DNA from 4 places in the Streptomyces sp. NPDC057694 genome. Region 3 is predicted to be linked to each of the others. Evidence: riboswitches for the same ligand, from Rfam matches in the RefSeq annotation. Region 3 holds a riboswitch; each other region holds the start of a gene.
What was found. A riboswitch is a leader RNA that binds a small molecule or an ion and turns the genes downstream of it on or off. The one in region 3 is predicted to bind cyclic di-AMP.

Region 1 (3,198 bases), on a different contig from region 3:
GCACCCGGTGGTTCCTGCGCGTGCTGCCGGTTCTGCTGATCGTGGGCGGCGCCTGCTACGAGTACGTCACGCCCTCCGGCTTCTCCGGGGCTCCGCTGTTCAGCGCGGCGCCCCTGGTCGCCGCCCCGTTCTTCCCGCTGCGCAGCACGATCCTGGCCGGGCTCGGGTCGATCCTCGCCATCCTCGTCGTGCACTTCAGATACACCCAGCGGGTCGGCACCGACATCGTCACCGAGATGGCCACCGTGGCGACCGTCTGCGTGCTCGCCTGCTTCATCAACCAGATCGTGCGGCGCAGCAACGAACAGCTGGACTCCGCCCGGCGGATCGCGCAGGCCGCCCAGTTCGCCGTCCTGCCCGAACCGGCCGACCGGATCGGCGGCCTCGCCATCGCCGCGCGCTACGAGGCCGCGCAGGCCGGCGCCTTCATCGGCGGTGACCTGTACGCCGTCCAGGACACCCCGCACGGGGTGCGCATCGTCGTCGGTGACGTCCGGGGCAAGGGCATGGGCGCGGTCTCCGCCGTCGCCGTCGTCATCGGGGCGTTCCGGGAGGCCGCCGAGCAGGAGGGCAGCCTGGAGGCGGTCGCCCTGCGCCTGGAGCGGGCCCTGGCCCGCGAGGGCACCCGGCGCGACGGCATCGACGACTTCGAGGGCTTCACCACCGCGGTGCTCGCCGAGATCCCGCACGGCGACTCCCGCGTCCGCGTCGTCAACCGCGGCCACCCCGAGCCGATCCTGCTGCTCGACGACGGCACCGTACACATGATCCCGATCGTCGACGGCGTGGGGGCGCTGCCGCTCGGGATGGGGGAGCTGGGGTCCTGGCCGGACCGGGTCGCCGAGGCCGAGTTCCCGGCGGGGGCGACGCTGCTGCTCTACACCGACGGGCTCTCCGAGGCGCGGGACGCCGCGGGCGTCTTCTACGATCCGGCGGCCCGGCTGTCGGGGCGGATCTTCCCCGGGCCCGAGGAACTCCTCCTCTCCCTCGCCGCCGAGGTGCGCGCGCACACCGGGGGCGGCGCGACGGACGACATGGCGCTCCTCGCCGTACGGCGGCCGTGACTCTCCGCAGATGCCGCGGATAACAATTGACGAACCGTCAGAAACGTGGCCGGTTCACACCGTCGGTCAAGTCGACCCGTTCCGCCCGGCCTTGACCCGTTAAATCCCGGGCCAGGACGTGAACGATCAGTAGGAAGAGCTTGGAATTACTGTCGGCTGTCTATTAACGTTCGATAACGCAGCGCGGTCGTCCCAGCCGTCACCAGCGATGGCTCCGCGCGCACGCGCTTAATCCCGCAAGGGAGCCGGGGAACCACCAACTTGGGGTGAATCGGGCATCTTTTGGTGCTCGTAGGAGACCTTCCTGCTCCGAACCCGTCAGCTAACCCGGTAGGCGAGAAGGAAGGAAAGGAGAGCGCCCCCGTGGCGTCGAACCGGCCTGCCCCCGAGTTCTCCTCATTGAAGGATCCGTCGAACGACGCGTTCGGCCCCCAGCCGGAGAGCTGGGAGGAGTGGAACCCCACCGAGGAGTCCGTCCGCCCCGTCCGCGGCAGGCACCGCGTGGCCCGCCAGCGCGGCGGCCTCGCACGCAGCTCCACCGTTCTCGGCGTCGGCGTGATCGCCGCCGTCGGCGCGGGCGGCATCGCCACCGCGCAGGGCGGCAAGCCCGCCGTCCACATCTCCATGCCGGACCTCTCGGCCGTGAAGGACTCGCTGCCCGCGGCCAAGTCGCTGCCCGGCGTCGGCGCGCTCATATCCGACGGCTCCGACAGCTCCGACTCCGGCGCCGCCGCCACCCCGCTCACCACGGTCGGCAACGGCACGTCGGACGCGGGCGAGGCGCTGCGCACCCGGATCCTGGCCCAGGCCGAGACCCAGCAGGACGCCGCCGACGCCGCCGCGAAGAAGGAGGCCGAGGAGGCCGCCGCCAAGAAGGCCGCCGACGAGGCCGTCGCGAAGAAGGAGGCGGCCGACAAGAAGGAGGCCGCCGCCAAGAAGAAGGCGGAGGAAGAGGCCAAGAAGAAGGCCGAGGCCGAGCGCCTCGCCAAGCTGGCCAAGAGCTTCAAGCTCCCCGTCGCCTCCTACACGATCACCGGCACCTTCGGGCAGCCCGGCGCCATGTGGTCCTCCGGCTATCACACGGGCCTGGACTTCGCCGCTTCCACAGGTACCCCGATCTACGCCGTCCACTCCGGCACCGTCACCGAGGCCGGCTGGGCGGGCGCGTACGGCTACCGCACGGTCATCACCCTCGACGACGGCACCGAGCTGTGGTTCTGCCACCAGTCGTCGATCAATGTCAGCGCCGGCCAGAAGGTCACCACCGGCGATGTCATCGGCCGTGTCGGCGCCACCGGCAACGTCACAGGCCCCCACCTCCACCTGGAGGTCCACCCCGGCGGGGACGCCACCGGCATCGACCCGGCCGCCTGGCTGCGCGAGCGGGGCCTGACGCCCTGAGGGGCCTTCTCCGAGAACTCCGGCGGTCCTGGCGGCAACCCCCCGACGCCAGGGCTGCCGGTTTTGCCTGCCCTTGAGACGCGTACCGCCGTCCCCACGGAATTCCATGCTCCGGAAGGGTGTTGGACTGGAGCATGACTTCTTCCGTACTTCGCCCCCTCGGCTCCTCCGGCCTCGACGTCTTCCCGCTCTGCCTCGGCGGCAACGTCTTCGGCTTCACCGCCGACGAGGCCGCCAGCTTCGAGGTGCTCGACGCCTATGTCGCGGGCGGCGGCAACTTCATCGACACCGCCGACTCGTACTCGTCCTGGGCGCCGGGCAACAAGGGCGGTGAGTCCGAGACCCTCATCGGCCGGTGGGCCAAGGCGCGCGGCCGGCGCGACGACGTCGTCATCGCCACCAAGGTCGGCCGCCACCCCGACTTCCCCGGCCTGCGCGGCGACAACATCAAGGCCGCCGCCGACGCCTCGCTGCGCCGCCTCGACACCGACTACATCGACCTCTACTACACGCACTTCGACGACGACGAGACGATCCCGGTCGACGAGATCATCGGCGCGCTCGACGAGCTGGTGAAGGCGGGCAAGGTGCGGCACATCGCCGTCTCCAACATCTCGCCGGAGCGGCTCCAGGAGTCGCTGGACTTCTCCGACCGCGAGGGCCTGGCCCGTTACGTGGCCATCCAGCCGCACTACAACCTCGTCTCGCGCGACACCTACGAGGGCGCCCGCCA
Region 2 (3,198 bases), on a different contig from region 3:
CGTACGCCTCGTCGACGCGGCGCAGCGCCTGCGGGAAGCTGATCTTCTCGCGCAGCGACAGCGCGTCGATCATCGCCTCGGCGCGGTCGCCGATGCCGCGCTTCGGCACGTTCAGGATCCGGCGCAGCGGGACCGAGTCCTCCGGGTTGGAGAGCACCCGCAGATAGGCCAGGACGTCCCTGACCTCCTTGCGCTCGTAGAAGCGGACGCCGCCGACGACCTTGTAGGGCAGTCCTACGCGGATGAAGATCTCTTCGAAGACACGGGACTGCGCGTTCGTCCGGTAGAAGACGGCGACGTCGCCGGCCCGGGCGTCGCCCGCGTCCGTGAGGCGGTCGATCTCGTCGGCGATGAACTGGGCCTCGTCGTGCTCGGTGTCCGCGACGTAGCCGGTGATCTGGGCGCCCGCTCCCGCGTTCGTCCACAGGTTCTTCGGGCGGCGCGACTCGTTGCGCTCGATGACCGCGTTGGCCGCGGAGAGGATCGTCTGCGTGGAGCGGTAGTTCTGCTCCAGCATGATCGTCGTCGCGTCCGCGTAGTCCTCCTCGAAGTCGAGGATGTTGCGGATCGTGGCGCCGCGGAAGGCGTAGATCGACTGGTCGGCGTCACCGACGACGCACAGCTCGGCCGGGTCGCTGTCGGCCGGGCCCACCAGCTCCTTGACCAGCGCGTACTGCGCGTGGTTGGTGTCCTGGTACTCGTCGACCATGACGTGGCGGAAGCGGCGGTGGTAGTGCTCCGCGACGTCGGGGAACGCACGCAGCAGGTTCACCGTCGTCATGATCAGGTCGTCGAAGTCCAGCGCGTTCGCCTCGCGGAGGCGGGACTGGTACATCGCGTAGGCCTGGGCGAGGGTCTTCTCGAAGCCGTCGGCCGCCGTGCTCGCGAAGTCCTCCTCGTCGATCAGCTCGTTCTTCAGGTTGCTGATCTTCGCGCTGAAGGACTTCGGCGGGAACTTCTTCGGGTCCAGGTCCAGGTCGCGGCAGACGAGCGCCATGAGGCGCTTGCTGTCGGCCGCGTCGTAGATCGAGAAGGAGGACGTGAAGCCCAGCTTCTTGCTCTCCCGGCGCAGGATGCGCACGCAGGCGCTGTGGAAGGTCGACACCCACATCGCGTTGGCCCGCGGGCCGACGAGGGCCTCGACGCGCTCCTTCATCTCGCCCGCGGCCTTGTTCGTGAACGTGATCGCGAGGATCTGGCCCGGGTGGACGCCGCGCTCGGCGAGCAGGTACGCGATGCGGTGCGTCAGGACGCGGGTCTTGCCGGAGCCGGCGCCCGCGACGATGAGCAGGGGCGAGCCGCCGTGGACGACGGCCGCCCGCTGATTCTCGTTCAACCCCTCCAGGAGGGATTCCGCGTCGACGGCCGGGCGCGGGGCGCCGTCCCGGTAGTACGCGTCCCTGGCCGGTGGCACGTCGAACTTCCCGCCGAACAGATCGTCCGGGATCGGCTCCGGCGCGCTGTCGTGGGCGGGGTCCTCGGGCGGCGGCGGGGGCTGCTCCGCGCCGCTCTGGAGGCTGGCCAGGAAACTGTCGTCAAAGAGGCTGCTCATCGCCGTACGAGTCTAGGCCGCCCCACTGACAGAGCGCCGCCGCCTTTGCGATACCGGGCCTCCGCCGCCGTGCGGGAGCGCGGACGCGGCGTGTTCCGCATGACGCAGATCACTCGCCGCTCCCCCGGCCGCGGATCATGCCGCCACATCGGCACACAGCCGGATAAACAGACCGAGAACCGATCAAGAAATGGACGCGCGGCACCCCTCGGGTCCCCCGACCGCAGCAAGGTCACGAAAATGTATCGGGCATATCGCACATCAACCTTCACAGCAGCAACACGAGTTGGCTACCGTGCTGCGCGGGCCGTCCGTCCCCCCGCCCGCGATCGTCGCGGCGAGCGGGCAGCCCCCGCTGAGTTCCGTACGCCGTGAGGCAGGGAACCGGGGACCCACCGACCTTGGGGTGAATCGGCTCGACGGCCCGGCAGTACCGGGCGGTGGAGCGTAGGGCGACCTTCCTGGCCCGAACCCGACAGCTAACCCGGTAGGCGGATGACGGAAGGAGTCGCCAGCCTTGGCGTCGCACCGCAAGCCGCGCAACCGGTCCCGACTCGCCGGCGGTCTTCGCACGACCCCCGCGATCGGCATCACCACCGCCGCCCTCACCTCTGTCGCCCTGCTCTCGCAGACGGCGCAGGCCGCTCCCGCGCAGCCGGACCGGCCGAGCCTGGAAGAGGTCCAGAAGAAGGTCGACACCCTGTACCGCCAGGCCGAGGTCGCCACGCAGAAGTACAACGCGGCCAAGGAGCAGACCACCGGCAAGAAGCAGCAGGTCGACCGGCTCCTCGACGACATCGCGCAGCGCACCGAGAAGATGAACAAGGCCCGCCAGGAACTGGGCCGGTACGCCGCCGAGCAGTACCGCTCGGGCGGGATGAGCGACACCGCGACGATGTTCCTCGCCGACAACCCCGAGGACTACTTCGCGCAGGACCAACTGCTCAGCCGGATGACGAACGAGCAGAAGAAGGCCGTCGACGACTTCCAGGACGAGCAGCGCAAGACGGCGAAGAAGCGCACCGAGGCGCAGGAGAACCTGCGCCAGCTCGCCGGTTCTCAGGAGGAGCTGCAGAGCTCCAAGGAAGCCGTGCAGACGAAGCTGTCCGACGCGCGGCAGCTGCTCTCCAAGCTGACCGCCGAGGAGAAGGCGCGGCTCGCGCGGATCGAGAAGGCCAAGGAGGAGGCGGCCCGGAAGAAGGCTGCCGAGCTGGCGCAGCAGCAGAAGGAGGCCGAGGCCGCCAAGCAGAAGGCGGCCGAGGAGAAGGCCGCCCAGGAGGGCGCGTCGGGCTCCGGCTCGACGGGGTCGTCATCGGGGTCGTCCGGTTCGTCGTCCGGCTACGCCGCCAAGGCCGCGCAGGCCCTCGCCTTCGCCAAGGCCCAGGAGGGCAAGCCGTACGTGTGGGGCGCCACGGGCCCCGACTCCTACGACTGCTCGGGCCTGACCCAGGCCGCCTGGAAGGCCGCCGGCATCACGCTGCCGCGCACCACCTGGGACCAGGTCGAGGTCGGCACGACGGTCTCGCTCTCCGACATCCAGCCCGGCGACCTGGTGTTCTTCTACGACGACATCAGCCACGTCGGCCTCTACCTCGGCGACGGGATGATGATCCACGCCCCGAAGCCGGGCGCGTACGTGCGCGAGG
Region 3 (3,198 bases):
CGAGGCGGGCGGCTGGACCTATGTCCAGGCCGGCGCCTCCGGCCGCGGGATGCAGGCGCTGCGCGTGCGGGTCCCGTACGGCGCCCAGGGCGACATCGTGCGCGTCCACCCCGGCGAGGAATGGCTCTACGTGCTCGAAGGGCGGCTGCGGCTGCGCCTGGGGGACACCGCCCACCGGCTCGGGCCGGGCGACAGCGCCCACTTCGACTCGCTCACCCCGCACCGCATCGCGGCCGCGGACAGCGGCGGGGCCGAGCTGCTCTTCGTCCACACCCTGCTGCAGAGCCCGACCACCGCACTGTGCCTGGGAGGCATGTCATGAGCGACGCACAGCGGCCCGGTGGCCGCGACATCGAGGACAAGCTGCCGCGCGGTCTCTGGGTGCGGATCGTGATCTACGTATTCGTGGGACACGCCTTCGCCGCGTTCGTCTACCTGCTGTTCACGCTGGGCGGGAACCGCTGAGGCGACCCCGCTCCGGGCTCCGGGCGGATCAGTCCACGAGCCGCTCGCGCAGCCGGTCGCGGTCGGCCTCGCTGAGCTTCAGGCCCTCCGCGAAGTAGCGGTCGGTGGTGCCCCACGTCTGCTCGATGGTGTCGAAGGCCGCGTGGAGGTACTCGGCGCGGGCGTCGAAGAGCGGTGAGAGCAGCTCCATGATCTCGGGGGAGTAGGCGTCGCCCGACCCGCTGCCCCGGCGGACCTTGTAGCGGCGGTGCTTCTCGTTCGACTTCAGGTAGTCCGCTTCGATGGCGTCCCGCTCGACGCCGACCGCGAGCAGCGTCACGGCGATCGACAGCCCCGCGCGGTCCTTGCCTGCCGCGCAGTGCATCAGGGCGGGCGTGCTGTCCTCGGCCATCGCGTGCAGCACCCGGCTGTGCTCGCCGGTGCGGTCGCCGATGATGGACCGGTACGAGGTGATCATGCGCTGCGCCCCTCGCCCGTCGGAGAGCAGGGCGCGCAGCTGGTCGAGGTCGCCGTCGCGGACCATCTTCCAGAACTCGGCGCCGTCGGCCGGGTCGGACAGTGGCAGATTCACATTGCGCACGCCGGGCAGCTCGACATCGGCGCCCTCCAGCTTCTGGTCCGCCGCGTTGCGGAAGTCGAAGACGGTGTGCAGGCCGAGGGAGGACAGGAACGTCGCGTCCTCGGCGGTGGCGTGCGCGAGGTGACCGCTGCGGAAGAGCACGCCGGGCCGCACCCGCCCGCCGTCCACGGTCGGCAGGCCGCCCACGTCGCGGAAGTTGCGCACTGCGGTCAGCTCGGGCTCGGTGGACGGGGCGTGCTGCGTCACGGGGGCTCCTCCGAATTCGGGCGCTCCGGCGCCGCTCGCCGGTGGGCCTGCACCTGACGATACGACATGGATTCCGCAGGCAACCATCCGTCTGTTATGTCCAGTTCTGGGTCAACTGTCCCTAAGTGAGCGGGGATTGTGGACGTCCGCGTGAGCGGGCTCATAGAGGTGACGGTGCGTGGTTGTTCTCGTGGCGGCCGGACGACGGAATTCCCGCAGGTATGGCGCTGGTAAAGGAGAAGAGGCGACAGAGGGTCACACAGAAATCTCTCAGATGATCAATGAAAGCCCCGGAATTCGAATTCGATGTTTGTCGCGGCCGGTTCCGCTGCCTTACGGTCACCCATCACACCGGACGGAACGCCTAATCCTGCCGCCGCCCGGAATTCCCACAACGACCCGTGACGGCAGGAGCGGGGGACCCACAGGCAGTACGCCGCCGAGGGATTTCCCGACGTGGCTCGGGGTGCAGCCGGTCTCCTTCCCGGGATCCGGCCGGACATCTCCAGTCCGAACCCGACAGCTCACCTCGCAGGCGACGGAGAGGAAAAGCGTCATGTCCGCACAGGCGAAGCACCGCCGTCCGAAGACCCGCCGCGCCACCCGCGCCGCCGCCCTCGCCACCGTCGGAGGAGCCGCGCTCGCGCTGCCCCTCATCGGCGCCACCGGAGCGCAGGCCGCCGACTCCGGCACCACCACGTACACCGTGAAGTCCGGCGACACCCTGGCGAAGATCGCCCAGAGCCAGGGCGTCGACGGCGGCTGGAAGCAGCTCTACCAGGACAACAAGAGCGTCATCGGCGCCAACGCGTCCCTGATCACGCCCGGCACCAAGCTCACCGTCGGCGGCGCGAGCGGTACGTCCACCACGGCCACCCAGGCGAGCGACACCTCGGGCAGCGGCTACGTGAAGCCGGTCGAGGGGTCCATCGGCACCCAGTACCACTCGTCCGGCGCCATGTGGTCCAGCGGCTACCACACCGGCACCGACTTCATCGTCTCCACCGGCACCTCGGTCAAGGCCGTCAGCAACGGCACCGTCGTCTCGGCGGGCGACGGCGGCGCGTACGGCAACCAGATCGTCATCAAGAACGCCGACGGCTACTACTCCCAGTACGCCCACCTGTCCTCGGTCGGCGTCTCCGCGGGCCAGACGGTCACGGCAGGTCAGCAGATCGGGCTCTCCGGCGCGACCGGCAACGTCACCGGACCGCACCTGCACTTCGAGATCCGCACGACCGCGAGCTACGGCTCGGACGTCGACCCGGTCGCCTACCTGCGCAGCCACGGCGTCACCCTCTGACCTGCGGCACATCTCACGCGACACACGCGTCACACCCGGCTCCCAGATATTCCCTGGGGGCCGGGTGTGTTTTGTCACCACTCGTCAACCCCTGGTTACGGTCGCGTAGGTCACACCTCGGGGTGAAAGATGTGTGGTCGTGGCAAACGAATCGAGAGCACTCACGGACGCAGCGGACCCGGCCGAGACGACGGACACGCACGGCGGCGGCCTGATCCGCTCGTACGCCGCGGTGGGGGACAGCTTCACCGAGGGCGTCGGGGATCCCGGCCCCGACGGGACCTTCGTCGGCTGGGCCGACCGGCTCGCCGTCCTCCTGGACGACCGGGCCCCCGAGGACACCTTCCAGTACGCGAACCTCGCCGTGCGCGGCAAGCTCCTCGACCAGGTCGTCGAGGACCAGATCCCGCGCGCCGTCGAGCTCGCCCCGGACCTGGTGACCTTCGTCGCCGGCGGCAACGACATCATCCGGCCCGGCACCGACCCGGACGACGTGGCCGAGCGCTTCGAGAAGGCCGTGGCCCGGCTCAGCGGGGCCGCGGGCACCGTCATGGTCGCCACCGGCTTCGACACCCGTGACGTCGCCGTCCTCAAGCATCTGCGC
Region 4 (3,198 bases), on a different contig from region 3:
GCGCATCCAAGTGGCACGCTGGCGCGAAGCAGTAGCCGGGGCCGGTGAATGAAGGATCCGCGGCGGGCGGTCGAGCGGCCCCGACAGGAAAGGGACGACTTCGCCATGGCAGACCACCAGGAAGCATCAGTAACACTGCCGAGCGATCCCGCGTCGGTCTCGACGGCCCGGAGGTACGTGAGCAACGTGCTGACGGAGTGGGGCATGCCGGGTGACGGCGACACCGCCGACACGGTCCGGCTGATCGTCTCCGAACTCGCGACGAACGCGGTGCAGCACACCCGCGGTCTGTCCCCCACCTTCACCGTCGAGCTGGAACTGGAGCGGGACGAGCGGCTGCGGATCGGCGTCACCGACAGCCATCCCCGCTACCCCAAGCGGCTGCCCGCCGCGGTGCAGCAGGACAATGGGCGCGGCATGGTCATCATCCGCTGTCTCACGGCCGAGTGCGGCGGCAGACTCTCGGTCTGTCCGACGCCCGAGGGCGGCAAGACGGTGTGGATCGCACTGCCCTGGAAGAGCACCGCGGCCGGCGGAGACATCCGCCCGGCCAGCCGCTGAGCGCGGGTCAGCCGGACGCCTCGTCGTCCGGGGGCGCTGCCCGCCCGGCCAGGGACCGGCGCAGGAGCCCGGGAAGAACCCCCCACAGCCCCACGCACACCAGGAACGTTCCGGCGCCCGCGGCGATGCCGCCGCCCCGGCCGACCGTCACATCGACCACGAGCAGCACCGAACCCGTGAGCGCGAGGGCGAGCGCGGCCATGCCGCAGGCGGCGAGCCGCGACGAGACCCGTACGATCCGGGACTTCGCCCCCAGCTGGAACAGCACCCGGTGCAGCGCCGCGGGCGCCATCAGCAGCGCGGCCGCCACGACCGCGAGGAGCAGCGTCGTCACATAGACGGCGCGCTGCACCGTGTCGAGTGCGGGAAAGCGCTGGGTGAAAGCGAGCGTGAGGAGAAAGGCGAACAGGAACTGCACCCCGGTCTGCGTGACACGGAGTTCCTGCAGAAGCTCGCCGAAGTTCCGGTCGGCTCGCTCCAGGGGCGTCTCGTTCCGTTCGTCCATGCTCTCCAGGTAACCCCTTCCGGCCGGTCGAGGCATGGTGGCGGGCCTGGCGCCCGGCCCGCCACCATGAAAAGGGGGCGACGGTGCCGGGTCAGCGCACCCGGCCGTACCAGACGCTCTTGGTCCAGATCTTCTGCAGCTTCACCACGTCCCCGGTCTTCGGGGAGTGCCACATGCGTCCCTTACCGGCGTAGATGCCGACGTGGTAGACGCTCCGGCCGGAGTGGAAGAAGACCAGGTCACCACGCTTGCGGTGGGATGCGGAGACATGGCGGGTCTTGTTGTACTGCTGCGCGGCGGTGCGGGGCAGCTTCTTGCCCGCCCGCTTGAACGAGTAGAGCGTGAGGCCCGAGCAGTCGAACCGGCGCGGCCCGGTGGCGCCCCACTTGTACGGCGCTCCCTTCTTCGAGGCCGCGACCTGGAGTGCCTTGGTCGAGGCCACGGCCGCCGACGCCTCGGGCGCGGCACCGGGGACCATGAGCCCGGCGCTCGCGACGGCGAGGGTCAGGGCCGAGGCGGTGCCGGCCCGGGTCAGCAGCGAGGGGACACGATTGAGCGCGGACATGCGCAACCCTTCGTCAGCCGCCTGCGAAGGATGACCTGTCGGGTTCGGGCTGGCGAAGATGCCCGGCCGCGGGACGCGGCTTCACCCCAAGGACTGCTCGCAGCGGCTGCTGCGGCGGCCCGTCGTGCCTGGGTCCTCCACTCCTGCCGATCCACTCCTGTCGACCTGGCATCCGGGCGGCGGCAGGACTCGGCGTCCGCACGGACCGCCCCGCCGCGGTGGCGGGGGCTTGTCGTCGGAAGGGATCTTGACCCACCTCTGAGGCGAAAGCCGAGCTGAACCGGCGGTAAGTGAGGCTCCTCACGCTTGACCCGTTCAGGTGGACAGTGCGGCTTTCGGGAACCGGCGGCCAGCCGCGACCATGCCCGCACCAGGGGCGGAACCGAAAATTCCGGGATGCGCCTACCGCCGTCGCGCAACTCTTACGGTCTTCAGGGTCTACGCACATCTACGCCATCCGGCGGTACCCCATCTGGGCCGTTTCGCAGGGGACGCGGACGACTTGGCCGCCAAAGGACGTCGGACGACTTCAACTGTCCGTCAGGTGACGTTTTCTGGCGGCAAAGTGACTGCCCGTGTTCGCCTCTCCCCGTCCAGAACGCGCAGCGCCCGCTCCAGGGTCGCCGCGTGCACCCGGCTCTCGCCCCGCTGGTGCATCAGGGTCAGGGCGTCCCGGAGCGCCGTCGCCCGGCTGACCAGCGCCTGGGCCGCGCGCAGGCCCCGATACGTGTCGTCGCCGCGCGCGGGGTTGATGCGCGCCAGCAGATCGACCACGGCCAGATAGCTGTCCACCAGCTCGCACTCGGCGCGGGTCAGCGCGGGCAGCGGCGGCAGTTCCGGTGGATACACGGCCGCCTCACCTCGCGCCCGGTGCGCCGTGCGTGTTCTTGCGGTTCTGCAGGACGTGATCCACCAGGCCGTATTCCAGGGCCTGTTGGGCCGTGAGTACGGTGTCCCGCTCGATGTCCGCGCTGATCCGCTCCGTCGGCCGGCCCGAGTGGCGTGCGAGCAGCTCCTCCAACTGCGCCCGCGTGCGCATGATTTCCCGGGCCTGGATCTCCAGGTCCGTGGGCTGTCCCTGGGCCGGCTCCGGCAGCGCGGGCTGGTCGAGCACCACGCGCGAGCCGGGGAGCATCATCCGCTTGCCCGGCGCTCCCGCGGCCAGCAGCACCGCGGCGACGGACGCGGCCTGTCCCAGACAGGTCGTCTCCACCTCGCAACTGACGTACTGCATCGTGTCGTAGATCGCCGTCATCGCGCTGAACGAGCCGCCGGGGGAGTTGATGTACAGCGAGATGTCCCGCTCCGGCGCCGTGTACTCGAGGTGCATCAGCTGCGCCATCACATCGTTCGCCGAGGTGTCGTCGATCGGTGTCCCGAGGAAGACGATGCGCTCTTCCAGGAGCTTGGAGTAGGGGTCGAGCGTGCGCTGGCCCGACGCGGTGCGCTCGGTGAACTCGGGCAGGACATAACGGCCGGACGGGCGGGTCATGGTGCCTCCAATGGCGATCCGGGCGCGGTGGACGCCGCCCCTGTAAAAAATGTACAGGACGTACATCACGTACGA

Region 1: another riboswitch for cyclic di-AMP. It lies ahead of ACFVDP_RS17810 (M23 family metallopeptidase); the one in region 3 lies ahead of ACFVDP_RS05985 (peptidoglycan DD-metalloendopeptidase family protein).
Region 2: another riboswitch for cyclic di-AMP. It lies ahead of ACFVDP_RS11385 (NlpC/P60 family protein); the one in region 3 lies ahead of ACFVDP_RS05985 (peptidoglycan DD-metalloendopeptidase family protein).
Region 4: another riboswitch for cyclic di-AMP. It lies ahead of ACFVDP_RS13690 (C40 family peptidase); the one in region 3 lies ahead of ACFVDP_RS05985 (peptidoglycan DD-metalloendopeptidase family protein).

Annotation. Positions count from the first base shown of each region.
Region 1 is NZ_JBHVIX010000006.1:330,249-333,446, forward strand. Features, by position in the region: gene ACFVDP_RS17805 (PP2C family protein-serine/threonine phosphatase) at 1-1,064, shown strand, start outside; cyclic di-AMP (ydaO/yuaA leader) riboswitch at 1,280-1,416, shown strand; gene ACFVDP_RS17810 (M23 family metallopeptidase) at 1,428-2,465, shown strand; gene ACFVDP_RS17815 (aldo/keto reductase) at 2,600-3,198, shown strand, end outside.
Region 2 is NZ_JBHVIX010000003.1:337,383-340,580, reverse strand. Features, by position in the region: gene pcrA (DNA helicase PcrA) at 1-1,552, opposite strand, end outside; cyclic di-AMP (ydaO/yuaA leader) riboswitch at 1,896-2,062, shown strand; gene ACFVDP_RS11385 (NlpC/P60 family protein) at 2,070-3,198, shown strand, end outside.
Region 3 is NZ_JBHVIX010000001.1:1,308,169-1,311,366, reverse strand. Features, by position in the region: gene ACFVDP_RS06000 (helix-turn-helix domain-containing protein) at 1-322, shown strand, start outside; gene ACFVDP_RS05995 (DUF6126 family protein) at 319-465, shown strand; gene ACFVDP_RS05990 (tyrosine-protein phosphatase) at 494-1,291, opposite strand; cyclic di-AMP (ydaO/yuaA leader) riboswitch at 1,643-1,842, shown strand; gene ACFVDP_RS05985 (peptidoglycan DD-metalloendopeptidase family protein) at 1,848-2,594, shown strand; gene ACFVDP_RS05980 (SGNH/GDSL hydrolase family protein) at 2,806-3,198, shown strand, end outside.
Region 4 is NZ_JBHVIX010000004.1:335,588-338,785, reverse strand. Features, by position in the region: gene ACFVDP_RS13700 (ATP-binding protein) at 106-561, shown strand; gene ACFVDP_RS13695 (DUF6328 family protein) at 569-1,066, opposite strand; gene ACFVDP_RS13690 (C40 family peptidase) at 1,158-1,631, opposite strand; cyclic di-AMP (ydaO/yuaA leader) riboswitch at 1,635-1,836, opposite strand; gene ACFVDP_RS13685 (hypothetical protein) at 2,172-2,480, opposite strand; gene ACFVDP_RS13680 (ATP-dependent Clp protease proteolytic subunit) at 2,488-3,123, opposite strand.